DNA from 3 places in the Micrococcus sp. GPGPB33 genome. Region 1 is predicted to be linked to each of the others. Evidence: predicted binding sites of a transcription regulator. Region 1 holds the regulator's gene; each other region holds the start of a gene.

Region 1 (5,506 bases):
TTGGCGAGGGCCTGGACGAGCACGAGCGCCGGGGTGGGCGCCGGCTCCTCCGCCACCGCGTCCAGCCGCACGGACACCGCGTCCGGGGCGGCCGCGAGCACGGTGCCGTGGCCGAGCGTGCCCGACCCGTCGGCCAGGAGCACGGCCTCCCCGAGGGCCAGGCGCATGGCCGCGGCGGCGTGTCGGGCCTCGGGGCCGCCGAAGACGACCTCCGCGCCGGCGCTCGCGCCGGCCAGGGCGCCCGGCTCGAGGTGGAACAGGGGGCGGTCACAGATTCCTCAGGTTCTCCCGCAGCCGAGCGAACATGCCCTTGGCCTGGGGTGCGCCGTGCACGACCTCCTCGCCGCGCACCTCGGCCAGGCGCTCCAGGAGCTGGCGCTGCTCTTCGTCCAGGTCGGTGGGCGTGGTGACCACCACGTCCACCTTGAGGTCGCCTCGGCCCTGCCCGCGCAGGCGGCCGACGCCCAGGCCGTGGAGGACCTCGACGTGGCCGGACTGCACGCCCGGGTCCAGGCTGACGGACTGCGTGCCGTCCAGGGTGTCCAGCGTGACGGTGGTGCCCAGGGCCGCGGCGGCCATGGGGACGGTCACGGTGGTGGCCAGGTGGTCGCCCTCGCGGCGGAAGGTCTCGTCCGGGCGGACCGCGATCTCCACGTAGAGGTCCCCGTTCGGGCCGCCGCCCGGGCCGGCCTCGCCGCGGCCGGCGAGGTGGATGCGGGTGCCGTCGTCCACGCCCGCGGGGATGCGCAGGGTCAGCGGCGTCCGGGTGCGGACGCGGCCCTGCCCGTCGCACTCGTGGCAGGGCGTCGGGATGACGGTGCCGAACCCCTGGCAGGCGGGGCAGGCCTCGGTGGCCATGACGGTGCCCAGCAGCGACCGCACGGGGCGCTGGATCATGCCGTGGCCGTGGCAGGTCTGGCAGGTCTCCGGCTGGGTGCCGGGCTCGCAGCACGAGCCCTCACACCGATCGCAGCGCACGGCCGTGTCCAACTCGATCGTCTGCTCGCCGCCGAAGACGGCGTCGCGCAGGTCGATCCGCGCGGTCACGAGGGCGTCCTGGCCGCGGCGGGCGCGGCTGGCGGGGCCGCCGCGGCCGCCCTGGCCGGCGGCGTTCATGAAGGTCTCGAAGATGTCGGCGAAGCCCCCGAAGCCGCCCGCCCCGCCGAAGCCGCCCGGGAAGCCGGCCTGGCCGTTCTCATTGCCCGTCGTGTCGTAGGCCCGGCGCCGGCCCTCGTCCGAGAGCACCTCGTAGGCGTGGGAGATGCGCTTGAACTGCTCGGCCGCCTCCGGGTCGGGGTTGACGTCCGGGTGATGGGTGCGCGCGAGCTTGCGGTAGGCGCGGCGGATCTCCTCGGTGCTGGCGTCACGGCTGACGCCGAGCGTCTCGTAGTGGTCGGTCACGGTGGGGATTCCTCTCGGGGAGAGCGGGACGTGGGGCGATGCGGGACGGGGCCCGCCAGGACGCGCGGAGGCGCGTCAGGTGGTCAGGATGCGGGAGAGATAGCGGGCGATCGCCCGGACGGCGGCCATGGTGCCCGGATAGTCCATCCGGGTCGGACCGATGACACCGACCTTCGCCACGGCGCCGGGGCCGTAGGCGGCTGCGACCACCGAGGTGTCCGCGAGCGATCCGACGTTCTCGGACCCGATCCGCACGGACACCCCGTGGGCGTCCTGCTCCATCTCCGTGAGCAGGCGCAGCAGCACCACCTGCTCCTCGAGCGCCTCCAGGATCGGCCCGATGGACGCGCCGAAGTCCCCCGGGGAGCGGGCCAGGTTGGCGGTGCCGGCCAGGACGATGCGGTCCTGCCGACCGGCCTCGAGCAGGTCGTGGACGGCCGCGGCCACGAGGGCGGCGGACTGCTGGTGCTCCGGGCGGACCCGGGTGACGACGTCGTCCACCACGGTGGCCGCCTGCACCGGACCGAGCCCCAGCAGGGCGTCCAGCAGGAGGCCGCGGAGCACGGACAGCTCCGCCTCCTCGACCGGACGGTCCAGCACGGCGTGCCGCTGGTCCACCCGTCCCGTGGACAGGATGAGGACCACGAGCACGCGCGTGGGTGTGAGGGAGACCAGTTCGAGGTGGCGGATCGTGGAGCCGTCCTCGTGGGGGAACTGCGCGACGGCGACCTGCTGGGTCAGCTGGGCCAGGAGGCGCACCGTGGACTCCATCATGTGCTCGGTGTCCGTCTCCGGGTCCAGCAGGGTCCGCACGGCCCGGCGCTCGGCGGGGGACAGCGGCTTCACCTCGGAGAGGCGGTCGACGAACACGCGGTAGCCCTTGTCCGTGGGGACGCGCCCGGCGGAGGTGTGCGGGGCCACGATGAGGCCCTCCTCCTCGAGCGCAGCCATGTCGTTGCGCACGGTCGCGGAGGACACGCCCAGGGCGTGCCGTTCCACGAGCGCCTTGGAGCCCACGGGCTCGCGCAGCGCCACGTAGTCCTCCACGATCGCCTGGAGCACCTGCAGGCGGCGGGGCTGCTCCGACATCTCGGTCCTCCTCTGGTCCGTCGGGATCCGGGGCGACCCCGGAGGTGCCCCTGGCTGGCACTCCGGCGGGTCAAGTGCCAATGCTACCGTCCGACCCGGGGGACGACCCGACCGGCCCGCACGGCTTCGCTCACGGTGATCGCCCGCCCCCGTTGCTACCGTGCTCTCCCATGGACTGGAGCAGCTGGGGCCCCGCGGGCCACGACGACCTGACGCGCCGCCCCGCCCGGACCGTCCCCGATGTGCCCGCCACCCCCGGCACGGTGGTCGAGGACGTGGCCTCCGGGTTCACCGGGGCCGTGATCGGCATCGAGCGCTCCGGCGGCGTGCACGTGGTGGTCCTGGAGGACCGCCGCGGCGTGCGCCGCGGCTTCCCCCTCGGCGGCGGCTTCTGGATCGACGGCGAGCCCGTGACCCTGGTCCCCCCGACCGCCGCGGCCCCGGCGGCGCCGGCCCGCACCGCCTCCGGCTCGCGACGGGTCGAGGGGGCGCGGGCCCGCACCGCCCGCGCCTCTCGCATCTGGGTGGAGGGCGTGCACGACGCCGAGCTGGTGGAGAAGGTGTGGGGCGAGGACCTGCGCCTCGAGGGCATCGTCGTGGAGCCCCTGCACGGCGTGGACGACCTCGCCGGGGCGATCCGTGCGTTCGCCCCCGGTCCGCGGCGCCGGCTCGGGATCCTCGTGGACCATCTCGTCACCGGGTCCAAGGAGGAGCGCCTCGCGGCCGAGGCCATGCGCGTGCCGGGGGCCGCGGGCAACGTGCTCATCCTCGGTCACCCCTACGTGGACGTCTGGCAGGTCATCAAGCCCTCCGTCCTCGGCATCCCCGCGTGGCCCGTCGTGCCGAAGGGGCAGGACTGGAAGACGGGGATCCTGCGGGGACTGGGCTGGCCGCACGGGAGCAAGGAGGCCACGGGGCTGGGGTGGAAGCGGCTGCTCTCCCACGTCACCACGTACGCGGACCTCGAGCCGTCCCTGCTGGGCCGCGTGGAGGAGCTCATCGACTTCCTCACCGCCGCACCCGAGCACTGATCTCGGCGCGGCCCCCGCCCGCCCGCGCTATGCTGGCCCATGCCCTGCGCCCGGTCCCCGGCGCGCGGGTCCCGCGATCCAGGAGGAGCCCCTCGTGAACACCCGCGCGCAGCCCGACGCCGGCCGCACCGGCCACGGCCCGCCCGCCTGGCTCGTCTCGGCCGGCGGCCGCGGCGCCCCGCTCACGGCGAAGCAGGACCGTGACCGCGCGGCGCTGGCCCACCTCAGTCTGGCGTTCGGCGTGCTCGGCCCGCTGGTCGTGTGGCTGCTCTACCGCGACCGCGGCCCGTTCACCTCGCAGGAGTCGCGCGAGGCCCTGAACTTCTCCGGGCCGCCCACGCTCATCACGCTCCTGTTCTTCTTCCTGTCCCTGCTGCCGGTGGTCGGCCCGATCTTCGCGATCCTCGGCGCGCTCACGTGGGCCGCCATGGCGGTCTACGGCGTGATGGGCGCCTCGCACGTGTCCAAGGGCCGTCCGTTCCGGTACCCGTTCAACCTGCGCATCCTGCGCTGACTTGGGGCCGGCCGGTCAGAAGCCGGCCAGCGCCCGGACGATCGCGTCGTTGCGCAGCCGCCCCTCGAGCGTCGGGATGATGCGGCCGTCCACGGCGGCGAGCCCGTCCAGCAGGCCCGCGGCGATGAGTTCGGCGATCGCCCCGCGGATCCGCGCGGCCTCCCCCGGCGTCTCCGAGACGAGCTCCGCGGTCCGGAGCCCGTCCACCGTGCGCACCGCGAGCATGATGCGCTCGAGTCGCCGCGCGTCGGCGTCGGGCCGCTCGCGGCCCACGGCGGGGGTGACCCCCGTGGCCAGCCGCTGCGCGTAGGCGGCGGGGTGCTTGGCGTTCCAGAACCGGACGCCGGCGAGGTGCGAGTGCGCTCCCGGGCCGATCCCCCACCAGTCCTGGTCCTCCCAGTACGCCACGTTGTGCCGCGCGCGGTGGACCCCGGACCCCCGCGGGTCCCGCGCCCAGTTGGACACCTCGTACCAGCGGTAGCCGGCGGCGCCGAGCAGCTCCTCGGCGAGCAGGTACTTGTCCGCCTGGTCGTCGGGGTCCACGTCCGCCACCTCGCCGCGGGCCACCTGGGCCCCGAGCTTGGTGCCCTCCTCCACGATCAGCGAGTACGCGCTCACGTGGTCCGGGGCCAGGGCGACGGCGGCCTCGAGCGTGGCCCGCCAGTCGGCGAGGGACTCCCCCGCGGTCCCGTAGATCAGGTCCAGGGACACCTCCAGGCCGGCCTCGCGGGCCGCGGCGACGGCGGCGGGGACGGACTCGGGCCGATGGGTGCGCTCGAGCGTGGCGAGCACGTGCGGCACCGCGGACTGCATGCCCAGGGAGAGGCGGGTGAAGCCGCCGGCCGCGAGCTGGCGGGCGTACTCCGGGGTGATCGTGTCTGGGTTGGCCTCGGTGGTCACCTCCGCGCCGGGCGCGATCCCGAACCGGTCCACCGCCGCCTGGAGGATGCGCACGAGGTCCGCGGCCGGCAGGAGCGTGGGCGTGCCGCCGCCGAAGAACACCGTGTGCAGCGGGCGGGCGGGCACGTCCGAGGACGCGAGCACGTCCGCGGCGAAGTCCAGCTCCGCGACCGCCGACTCCCAGTAGTCGCCGCGACCCGCGCCGGGGCCGAAGTCGACGGCCGTGTACGTGTTGAAGTCGCAGTAGCCGCAGCGCACCGTGCAGAACGGCACGTGGACGTACAGGCTGAAGGTGCGCGCCGCGCCGTCGCGGGCGGCCGCGCGCACCCGCCGCCCGACGTCGGCCGGCAGCCGGCCGTCGTCGGGGACGGGCTCGCCGAGGGGCAGGGCGGGCACTTACTTCTTCGCCGCCTGGTCGGCGCCGGCGCCGTCAGAGGACAGGGCGGCGATGAAGGCCTCCTGCGGGACCTCCACCCGGCCGACCATCTTCATGCGCTTCTTGCCCTCCTTCTGCTTCTCGAGCAGCTTGCGCTTGCGGGAGATGTCTCCGCCGTAGCACTTGGAGAGCACG
Region 2 (5,506 bases), 1.6 Mb from region 1:
CGTGCGGTCCGCCTGGCCGCGTGGTTCCACGACGCCGTCTACGCCGGGGACCCCACCGCGCCCGCCGGCCAGGACGAGGCGGACTCGGCCGCCCTGGCCCGGGACGTGCTCACCGATCCGCGGCTGGCCGTGCCGGCCGACGTCGTCGACGAGGTGGCACGCCTGGTGCTGCTCACCGCCGCCCACGACCCGGCCCCGCACGACGCGGCCGGGGCGGTGTTCTCGGACGCGGACCTCGAGGTCCTCGGCCGCTCCCCCGAGGCCTACGCCCGCTACGTGGCCGCGGTGCGGCGGGACTACGCGCACGTGTCCGACGCGGACTGGGCCCGCGGTCGCGGCGCGGTGCTGGACGCCCTGCTGGGCGCCGAGCGGCTGTATCGGACCGCGCCCGGCCGAGCGCGCTGGGAGGCCGCCGCCCGCCGCAATCTGGCGGCGGAACGAGCCGCGCTGTCGGCCTGAGCGGGGCGCCTCGGTGCTGGCCCGGAACGCGGCGAGGCCCGCCTCCCCGGACGGGGAGACGGGCCTCGCAGGCTGGGCGTCCGAACGGGTCGGGCCGGCTCAGCGGCTGATCACATCATGCCGCCCATGCCGCCCATCGGGTCCATGCCCTCGGCGCCGGCGGCGGCCTTCTCGGGCTTGTCCGCGACGACGGCCTCGGTGGTCAGGAACAGGCCCGCGATGGACGCGGCGTTCTGCAGGGCCGAGCGGGTCACCTTCACCGGGTCGTTGATGCCGGCGGCCAGCAGGTCCTCGTACTCGCCGGTGGCGGCGTTCAGGCCGTGGCCGTCGTCGAGGGTCTTGACCTTGTCCGCCACGACGCCGGGCTCCAGGCCCGCGTTGAAGGCGATCTGCTTCAGCGGGGCCTCGATGGCGACCTTGACGATGTTCGCGCCGGTGGCCTCGTCGCCCTCGAGCTGCAGGCCGCCGAACGCCTTGGCGCCGGCCTGGATCAGGGCCACGCCGCCGCCGGCGACGATGCCCTCCTCCACCGCGGCCTTGGCGTTGCGCACGGCGTCCTCGATGCGGTGCTTGCGCTCCTTGAGCTCCACCTCGGTGGCCGCGCCGGCCTTGATGACGGCCACGCCGCCGGCCAGCTTGGCGAGGCGCTCCTGCAGCTTCTCGCGGTCGTAGTCCGAGTCGGTGTTCTCGATCTCGGAGCGGATCTGTGCCACGCGGCCGGCGATCTGCTCGGCGTCGCCGCCACCCTCCACGATGGTGGTCTCGTCCTTGGTGATGACCACCTTGCGGGCGGAGCCCAGCAGGTCGAGGGTGGCGTTCTCCAGGGACAGGCCCACCTCGGAGGAGATGACCTGGCCGCCGGTGAGGATGGCGATGTCGGCGAGCATGGCCTTGCGGCGGTCACCGAAGCCCGGGGCCTTCACGGCCACGGACTTGAAGGTGCCGCGGATCTTGTTGACCACGAGGGTGGCCAGGGCCTCGCCCTCGACGTCCTCGGCGATGATCAGCAGCGGCTTGCCCGACTGCATGACCTTCTCGAGGATCGCCACCATGTCCTTCACGGAGGAGATCTTCGAGTTGACGATGAGGATGTAGGGATCCTCGAGGACGGCCTCCTGGCGGTCCGCGTCGGTCACGAAGTAACCGGAGATGTAGCCCTTGTCGAAGCGCATGCCCTCGGTGAGCTCGAGCTCGAGCTCGAGGCCGAAGGTGTTGGACTCCTCGACGGTGATGACGCCCTCCTTGCCGACCTTGTCCAGGGCCTCGGCGATGAGGGAGCCGATCTGCTTGTCCGCGGCGGAGATCGAGGCGGTGGCCGCGATCTGGTCCTTGGTCTCGATCTCGCGGGAGGCGGAGAGCAGCTCAGAGGTGACGGCCTCCACGGCCTTCTCGATGCCGCGCTTCAGGGACAGCGGGTCGGCGCCCGCGGCCACGTTGCGCAGGCCCTCGCGGACCAGCGCCTGGGCCAGCACGGTGGCGGTGGTGGTGCCGTCGCCGGCGACGTCGTCGGTCTTCTTGGCGACCTCCTTGACGAGCTCCGCGCCGATCTTCTCGTACGGGTCCTCGAGCTCGATCTCCTTGGCGATGGAGACGCCGTCGTTGGTGATGGTGGGGGCGCCCCACTTCTTCTCCAGCACCACGTTGCGGCCGCGGGGGCCGAGGGTCACCTTCACGGCGTCGGCCAGGGTGTTCAGGCCCTTCTCCAGGCCGCGGCGGGCCTCTTCGTCGAATGCGATGGTCTTGGCCATGTGCAGGTCCTTTCTGGACGTCGGCTTCCTACTTCTGGTGGCTGACCCGCGCCGATGCCCGCGACGGACGGCCCCTGGGGGCCTCATCGGTGGACAGGTCCTCCTCCACGGCGCCGGACCGACCGGGGTACGGCTGGCAGTCGCGCCTTCGGAGTGCTAACCCCATTATGAGCACTCGCACCGGGAGAGTGCAAAGGGTCCGCGGTGCGGGAGCCCGCTCTTCCGCGGACGGCGGACGGCCCCCGGCAGAACGCCTCGGGAGGCGCCCCGCCGGGGGGCCGGGAAGGGTGCGCGTCCGGCACGGCCGCACGGCGGGCGGGTCAGCCGGTGACGACCACCGCGACGCCGTTCACCTGCAGGTTCGGGGTCTGCATGACCGGGAAGCCGAGCTCCTTGCCGACCGCCTCGGCGGCGGCCTTGTTGGCCGAGCCGTTGTACAGGACGGTGGAGGACTGGATGCCGTAGCCGCTCCAGTTCTTCGCGTCCACCGAGGTGTAGCCGGCGCTCGTGAGCCGCTGCGCGTAGGAGGCGGCGAGGCCCTGGGTACGGGTCGCGTTGTACACGGTGACGTGGGTGCCGCGCACGGCCGCGGACTGCGCGGCCGCACGAGAGCTCGACGCGGCCGCGGACTGCGAGCGCGAGGCGTCCGCCGCGGCGGCCGAACGGGACGCGGCGGCGCGCGAGGACTCCGCCGCCTGGGCGGCCGAACGGGACGCGGCGGCGCGCGAGGACTCCGCCGCCTGGGCGGCCGAACGGGACGCGGCGGCGCGCGAGGACTCCGCCGCCTGGGCGGCCGCCGCCGACCGAGACGCCTCTGCGGACTGCGCGGCGGCCTCGGAACGCGAGGCCTCCGCCGCCTGTGCCGCGGCGGCGGCACGGGACGACTCGGCGGCCTCGGCGGCCTCGGCGGCGGCTCGGGAGGACTCGGCGGCCTCGGCGGCGGCCGCCTCCTGCGCCGCCCGCGAGGACTCGGCCGCGGCCGCGGAACGGGACGCCTCCGCCGTGTCCTCGGACGGGGTGGCGGACTCGGTCGCGGATGCAGTCGACGCCGACGCGGAGGACGCCGAGGAGGACTCGGACGACGTCGACGGCGACGGCGACGGCTCGACCGCCGGGGCCGTCGTCGAGCTCTCGGCGGCGACGGGCTCGGAGCGGTCGCCGGTGAGCCACGGCAGGACGACGCCCACGAACAGGCCGGCGAGCAGGACGAGGCCGGCCACCCAGAGCAGCGGGCTCAGGCGGCGACCCCCGCCCGCGGCGGTCGCGCCGGCAGCGGCGAAGGACTCGCGGTGCGCGCCGCGCTGGTCCGTGTACTCGGGGACCTCGTCGAAGCGGTCGGGCTGGTAGGCCATGGGTCAGTTCTCCTGGCGGGAAGCGGGCGTGGACGGCGCCGGATCCGCGGGTCCCCTCCGGGCCCGGCTGCGGGTGCCGCGCTTGCGCAGCAGCCGCGTGACCAGCAGGGGTCGGTAGGCCAGGGCGGCCTCACGGTCCAGCAATCCGTTCAACACCTGATAATAGGCGGTCGGAGACAGCCCCAGACGCTCTCGGACGGCGTGGTCCTTGGCCCCGCCGTACCGCCAGGTGGCGGCCTCCAGGTCCAGGACCGCACGCTCCAGGTCCGTCAGCTCGTCCCGCCGTGGCCGCGCGTCGGCACCCTCGTCCGGGGCCGGATCGGGCGAGACGGGCGTGGGGTGGGACATGGCGGCCACTGTACCCACCCGGTCTACCCTCGGGGCATGGAGTTCATCGCGCCCCTGGATCCGGGCTGGGAGGCGGCCCTCGCCCCGCAGGCCGCCGCGTTCGAGCAGGTCGGCGAGCGGCTGCGGGCCCGCCGGGCGGCCGGAGAGCAGGTACTGCCGGCGCCGGAGCACATCCTGCGGGCGTTCCGTCAGCCGTTCGCGGACGTCCGCGTCCTCGTGCTGGGCCAGGACCCCTACCCGACGCCGGGCCATCCGATCGGCCTGAGCTTCGCGGTGGACCGCCACGTGCGGCCGCTGCCCCGCTCCCTGGCCAACATCCACCGGGAGCTGCACGACGACCTCGGCATCGCCCCGCCTGCCCACGGCGACCTCTCCGCGTGGACGGACCAGGGCGTGCTGCTGCTGAACCGCGCCCTCAGCGTGCGGGCCGGCGCACCCGGCAGCCACCGCGGCCTCGGCTGGGAGCAGATCACGGAGGCCGCGGTGCGGGCCCTCTGCGCGCGCGGCACCCCGCTCGTGGGGCTGCTGTGGGGAGCCGACGCGCGGCGCATGGCGCCGCTGCTGACGGCGGCGGGGGCCGGCGTCGTGGAGTCCCCGCATCCCTCGCCCCTGAGCGCCCACCGCGGGTTCTTCGGCTCCCGGCCGTTCAGCCGGGTGAACCGGCTCCTCGAGGCGGCCGGCGCGGAGCCGGTGGACTGGCGCCTGCCCGACTGAGCCGGGCCGCCGGTCAGCCGCGCTGGTGCATCACGAGCTCGGTGGGCAGCAGCGTGCCCATCCGGTCGGTGATCGGCTTGGCCAGGGTGTTGCCGAAGGCGACGCCGGCCGCGATCGCCACGACGATGACCGCGGCGTTGAAGAGTCCCTCGACGCCCAGCAGCGTGGCCCCGGTCTCCACGGTGAACCCGTAGACGGACCGGAACATGGTGAGTCCGGGAAGCAGGAACAGCATGGACGGCAGGACGATCACGAGCGCCGGGGCCGCGAGCCGCTGGGCCACCAGGCGGCCGAGGAACCCGACCGCCGCCGCGGCGACCGCGGGCACCAGCCGGTCGCTGACCCCGATCTGCTGCGCTGCCAGGTACGCGCCGAAGCCGGCCCCGGACACGAGACCGCAGGCCAGGATCTGGGGCCACCGCGACTGCTCCACCACCGCGTCCGCCATGCCCGCGGCCATCACGAGGCCCAGCAGCAGCAGCGGCGGATAGCTCAGCGTCCCCGCCTCGGCCAGGTCCAGCTGTTCGAATCCCACGAGATCCCCGATGCCCACGGCGATCATGATCCCGGCCATCACGCCGGCGAACACGAGCAGCGCGGAGAGGAAGCGGCCCGCGGCGGTCACCGGGAAGCCGTGGATGGCGTCCTGCACCGCGGTGACGAACCTCGCCGTGGGCAGGAGCATCATGATGCCGCCGGCGATCACCAGCGCCGGGTTGACCGGCAGGTCGAGGGCGTGGGCCATCAGCGCGATCACCGTGGCCGTGATCGCCCCGAACATCGTGGAGAAGATCTCCGGGAAGCGCGCCTTGTCCGCCTGGACCTTGAGCCAGAAGACCAGCCAGGTGGAGACCATGCCCAGGGCCGCGCCCGTCCAGGTCCCGC
Region 3 (5,506 bases), 560 kb from region 1:
AGCGCGGTGTCGCCGCCGGTCAGCAGCATCACGACGGCGATGCCCGCCATGCACAGCGCCCAGAACACCGTGATCGTGCGGCGCGGGGCCGGGGCGCCGCGCTGTGAGAGCTGCGAGTTCACGATCGAGGCGGAGTCCGCCGTCGTGATGAAGAAGACCGCCAGCATGACGATCACGACCGGGGCCACCAGCCCGCCGCCGGGCAGCTGGTCCAGGACCACCCAGAAGATCTCCGCCGGCGCGGGCAGCGACGCGGCCGTGCCGTCCGGCGCCACGGAGCCCTGCGTCCGCTGCAGCCAGATGGTGGTGCCGCCGATGATCGTGAACGCGCCGACGATCACCGCGGCCGGGATGAACAGGGCCCCGAGGACGTACTGGCGGATGGTCCGACCCTTCGAGATCTTCGCCATGAACACGCCCACGAACGGGGCCCAGCTGACCCACCACGCCCAGTAGAAGATCGTCCAGCTGGAGAGGAACTCCTGCATGTCCTCCCCCTCGGCCATCGAGGCGCCGAGGGCGTCCGGGGCGGAGGAGACGTAGTCCATCAGGACGCCGGGCACGATGTTCAGCAGGAACGCCGTCGGGCCGACGACGAAGAAGAACAGCGCCAGGCCGAGGGCGAGCAGCATGTTGATGTTGGACAGCCACCGGATGCCGCGGGCCACACCGGACACCGCCGAGAAGATGGTGCCGATCGTGAGCACCACGATGATCCCCAGCGCCACCGTGTTCCCCGGCGCCGACCAGCCCGAGACGATCTCCACGCCCCGGCCGATCTGCAGGGCGCCGATGCCCAGCGAGGCCGCCGTGCCGAACAGTGTGGCGATGATCGCGAGCCCGTCGATCAGGCGCGTCCCGACGGAGTCGCTGCGCTGGGAGTCGCCGAACAGCGGCGCGATGATGGAGCTCATCAGCGGCACCCGGCCCCGGCGGTAGGACACGTAGCCGACCGACAGGCCGACGACCGCGTAGATCGCCCACGCGTTCACGCCCCAGTGCAGCGCGGCCTGGGCCAGCGCGCCCGTCACCGCCTCCTCGCTCGCCGCCTCGTACGCCCCCGGGCGCGGGGCCAGGTAGTAGGTCAGCGGCTCGTACGGGCCGAAGAAGATGATGCCGATGCCGATGCCGGCCGCGAAGAGCATGGCCGACCAGCTCGCCGTGGAGTACTCCGGCTTCTCCCCGTCCAGTCCCAGCGGGATCTCGCCGTACCGGGAGAACGCCAGGGCCAGCAGGAACACCACCATCCCGATGGCCAGCAGGGCGAACAGCCAGCCGGCGTGGAGCATCACCCAGTCGAGGGCCGCGCTCGAGACGGCCAGCACGGCGTCCGGCTGCAGCACGCCCCACACCACGAAGCCGACCACCAGCAGGCCGACGACGGCGAGGATCACCCGGTCCACGCCGTAGCGCACCCGGCGGTCCTCCACGGACACGCCCGGCACGAGGGCCGGGTGGATGCCGTGCGGATAGGAGAACTCGCGGACGAAGCGGCGCAGCCGTGGCCGGGCCGGGGTCCGGGTCGTGTGGGACCCGGTGGGACGGGGCGGCGTGGGTGTGTCCATGGGCACACCATAGAGGGCACCCCGGACGGCCGGCGTCTCCCGCCCGCACGACGACGGCCCCTCACCCGGGCGGGCGAGGGGCCGTCGTCGACAGCCGGCCGCGTCAGGGCCGACGGAGGGGTCAGTGCTGGTGGCCGGCCTCGTCCTCCTCGGCGGGCTTGTCCGCCACGAGGGTCTCGGTGGTCAGCACGAGGGCCGCGATGGAGGCGGCGTTGGCCAGCGCGGAGCGGGTCACCTTGACCGGGTCGATCACGCCGTCGGCGATCAGGTCGCCGTAGACGCCGGTCTTCGCGTTGAAGCCGTGGTTCGGCTCCAGCTCGGCGACCTTGGAGACCACCACGTAGCCGTCCTCGCCCGCGTTCTGGGCGATCCAGCGCAGCGGCTGCTTCAGGGCCTTGCGGACGATGTCCACGCCCACGGCGGCGTCGCCGGTCAGGGCCTGGACGTCGGCGTCGGTGTCGAGCGCGGTCAGCGCGTTGATGAGCGCGGTGCCCCCGCCGGCCACGATGCCCTCCTCGAGGGCGGCGCGGGTCGAGGACACGGCGTCCTCGATGCGGTGCTTGCGCTCCTTGAGCTCCACCTCGGTGGCGGCGCCCACGCGGATCACGCCGATGCCGCCGGAGAGCTTGGCGAGGCGCTCCTGGAGCTTCTCGCGGTCCCAGTCGGAGTCGGTCGCGGCGGACTCGGCCTTGATCTGGGCGACCCGGGCCTCGACGTCCTCGGCCGCACCGCCGCCGTCGACGATGGTGGTCTCGTCCTTGGTGACGGTGATGCGGCGGGCGGAGCCGAGCACGTCCAGGTCGGCCTGCTCGAGCTTCATGCCGAGGTCCGGGGAGACGACCTGGGCGCCGGTGAGGATCGCGATGTCCTGCATCATGGCCTTGCGGCGGTCGCCGAAGCCCGGGGCCTTGACGGCCACGACGTTCAGGGTGCCGCGGATCTTGTTCACCACGAGGGTGGACAGGGCCTCGCCCTCGATGTCCTCGGCGATCACGAACAGCGGCTTGTTGGCCTGCAGGACCTTCTCCAGCAGGGGCAGCAGCTCCTGTACGTTGGAGATCTTGCCCGAGTTGATCAGGACGTAGGCGTCCTCGAGCACGGCCTCCTGACGCTCGGCGTCGGTGACCATGTACGGGGACAGGAAGCCCTTGTCGAACTGCATGCCCTCGGTGACGTCCAGCTCGGTGGAGGTCGTGGAGGACTCCTCGATGGTGATGACGCCGTCGGTGCCGACCGTGTCGAACGCGCGGGCCAGCAGCTCGCCGACCTCGTCGTTCTGGGCCGAGATGGCGGCCACGTGGGCCACCTCCTGGCCCTCGACCGGGCGGGCGTTCTCCTGCAGGCGCCGCTCGACGGCGGCCACGGCCACCTCGATGCCCTTCTTGACCTCGCCCGGCGCGGCGCCGGCGGCGACCTGGCGCATGCCCTCGTTCACGAGCGCCTGGGCCAGCACGGTGGCGGTGGTGGTGCCGTCGCCCGCGATGTCGTTGGTCTTGGTGGCGACCTCCTTGGCGAGCTGGGCGCCCATGTTCTCGTACGGGTCCTCCAGCTCCACCTCACGGGCGATCGTGACGCCGTCGTTGGTGATGGTGGGGGCGCCCCACGCCTTGTCGAGCACCACATTGCGGCCCTTGGGGCCGAGGGTGACCTTGACGGTGTCGGCGAGCTTGTCGATGCCGGCCTGGAGGGCGCGGCGTGCGTCGTCGTTGAAAGCCAGCTGCTTGGCCATGACGGACGCTCCTTTCGTTCAGGGAGTCAGGGGGTGCGGGGACGCGAGGGGCCCGGGGCGCGCGCACCGGTGCGGTGCGCGCCGCTCACCGGGCCCGTCGCGGCGGGGTCACTTGGTGACGACGGCCAGCACGTCGCGGGCGGAGAGCACCAGGTACTCCTCGCCGCCGACCTTGACCTCGGTGCCGCCGTACTTGGAGTACAGCACCACGTCACCCTCGGCGACGTCGACCGGCACGCGGTTGCCGTTCTCGGCGACCCGGCCCGGGCCCACGGCCACGACCTGGCCCTCCTGCGGCTTCTCCTTGGCGGTGTCCGGGATCACGAGGCCCGACGCGGTGGTCTGCTCGGCCTCCAGGGGGCGGACAACGATGCGATCCTCAAGGGGCTTGATGGAGACAGACATGCTGCACACTCCTTCTTCGTCGACGTGCGGCTCCGGCGGGCTCGCCGGACCGCTGATGCTGTGGTCTGCGGGTGCGCCACGGGCGTCAGACCCTCCGTCGTCGCGGTGCCGGACGGTCCACCTCGGGCATTGGCACCCGGTACCCCCGAGTGCCAGTGCCCACTCTACTCCGGGTTCTGGCACTCCTTCAACATGAGTGCCAGCCGTGTCCCCGCCGTCCGCCGTGGGCGGAGGGCGCGGGGCGCGGTGCGGTGGGATGCCGTGGGGCGGCGGGCGGGGCGGGTTCCGAGCCCAAGAGCACGCGGAGTGGTCACGACTGCGGCCCGCAACCTGTCCCTCCCCCCACTCCCCACCCTCCCCCCCTCGCCACCCTCCGTGGGCAGAAACCGCACCCCCGCCCGTCGCGTGGGCAGCATCCGCAGGTTTTCGGTCTCCGTGGGCAGAAGCGCCCTCTCTTCTGCCCACGGATGTTGCGTGGGCGGAACTCCTCGCAGTTCTGCCCACCGAGCCATGACGACGTCGTCCCGGCGGGACAACCGGCCGCCGCCGAGTCCTGCACAGCCGGCCCACCCCGCGCCGGTGTGCACAGACACGCGGCCCGCCCGGCCGTCGTCAGGCCGACCGCGTCAAGGTCGACCCATGTCCTTCGCCCCCGATCTCCCCCTCGTCCCCGTCTTCACCACCCGCGACGTGCTCGAACGCGGTCTGCCGCCCAGCCGGGTGCGGCGGTCCGACGTCCTCCGCCTCGCCCGCGGCATCCACCGTCGCCGTGACATGCCGCTGCGCACCTGGGAGTCTGCCGGGCTCCCGCCGCCGCACCACGGGGTCGGCCTCGACCTGCTGACCGCCCTCCTGCGGTCCCGTCCCGACGCCGTTCTCTCCCACGAGACGGCGGCGCACCTCCACGGCCTCCCGCTTCCCCCGGGCGGGGCCACGCGACGCGCCGCCGTCGAGATCACGTTGCACCGCGGCACCGCACGGGCGCGGATCCCCGGCGTCATGGAGCACCGCAGACCCCTGCCCGCCGGCCACGTCACCTCCGTGCTCGGGCTACGGGTGACGACGCCGGAACGGACCTGGCTCGATCTGTGCTCGATCGGCCACCCCTGGGACGAGGCATCCCTCGTGTCGGCGGGTGACCACCTGGTCCGTCACCCCTGGTCCCCGCGCGGCCGGCGGCCTCCCATCACCACGGTCACCGCGCTGCACGAGGCGATGCGGCCGCTCGGGCGGTTCGTCGGAAGACCGCGGGCGACGGCGGCGCTCGAGCGCGTACGGGTGGGTGCCGACTCGCCGCAGGAGACCCGGCTGAGGCTGGCGCTCGTCGAGGCGGGGCTGGGCGAGCCGACGCTGCAGCACGTGTTCGACCCCGGGCGGCGGGACGCCCCCGAGGCCGATCTGTGGTTCGAGGACTGCCGGCTCGTCCTCCAGTACGACGGCGAGGTGCACCGGAGTGCCGAGCAACACGCCCGGGACGCCCGGCGAGACCAGTACTACGCGGAGCGTGGGCAGATGACCCTGCACGTCACGAGCCGGGACGTCGGCGAGGGATACGCGCGGGTGATCGAGGCCGTCCTCAGACGACGGGCACAGGTCTCGAACGGCTGGGATGCCTGACGTCGTCGTCGCGTATGGCCCTGCCGTCCATGCGCAGGGGTTCCGTGGGCAGAAGCGAGGGTGCTTCTGCCCACGGAACCTGGAAACACGCGGGTTCTGCCCCCGGAAGGCGAGACCCGGCGGGTTCTGCCCACGGAACGCTCGCGTCGGCCGGGCACCCGACCCCCGCCCGGACCGACCCGGGCCGGCC

The links. Region 1 encodes HrcA, which represses chaperone genes, less so after heat shock. Its sites were predicted from a motif close to TTNGCACTCGNNNNNNNCGAGTGCNAA; they were not measured.
Region 2: groL (chaperonin GroEL) is a predicted target of HrcA. The motif match lies at 2,341-2,367, and genes of this name have one in related genera.
Region 3: groES (co-chaperone GroES) is a predicted target of HrcA. The motif match lies at 3,876-3,902, and genes of this name have one in related genera.

What each region holds. Positions count from the first base shown of each region.
Region 1 is NZ_JAQMWO010000002.1:1,907,495-1,913,000, reverse strand. It holds gene POD19_RS09100 (16S rRNA (uracil(1498)-N(3))-methyltransferase) at 1-275, opposite strand, end outside; gene dnaJ (molecular chaperone DnaJ) at 268-1,401, opposite strand; gene hrcA (heat-inducible transcriptional repressor HrcA) at 1,477-2,490, opposite strand; gene POD19_RS09085 (DUF3097 family protein) at 2,661-3,521, shown strand; gene POD19_RS09080 (DUF4870 domain-containing protein) at 3,616-4,035, shown strand; gene hemW (radical SAM family heme chaperone HemW) at 4,051-5,331, opposite strand; gene lepA (translation elongation factor 4) at 5,332-5,506, opposite strand, start outside.
Region 2 is NZ_JAQMWO010000002.1:269,396-274,901, forward strand. It holds gene POD19_RS01305 (DUF4031 domain-containing protein) at 1-459, shown strand, start outside; gene groL (chaperonin GroEL) at 570-2,207, opposite strand; gene POD19_RS01315 (LytR C-terminal domain-containing protein) at 2,528-3,559, opposite strand; gene POD19_RS01320 (DUF3263 domain-containing protein) at 3,563-3,907, opposite strand; gene POD19_RS01325 (uracil-DNA glycosylase) at 3,944-4,621, shown strand; gene POD19_RS01330 (threonine/serine exporter family protein) at 4,635-5,506, opposite strand, start outside.
Region 3 is NZ_JAQMWO010000002.1:1,349,111-1,354,616, reverse strand. It holds gene POD19_RS06525 (BCCT family transporter) at 1-1,565, opposite strand, end outside; gene groL (chaperonin GroEL) at 1,687-3,294, opposite strand; gene groES (co-chaperone GroES) at 3,403-3,699, opposite strand; gene POD19_RS06510 (hypothetical protein) at 4,339-5,316, shown strand.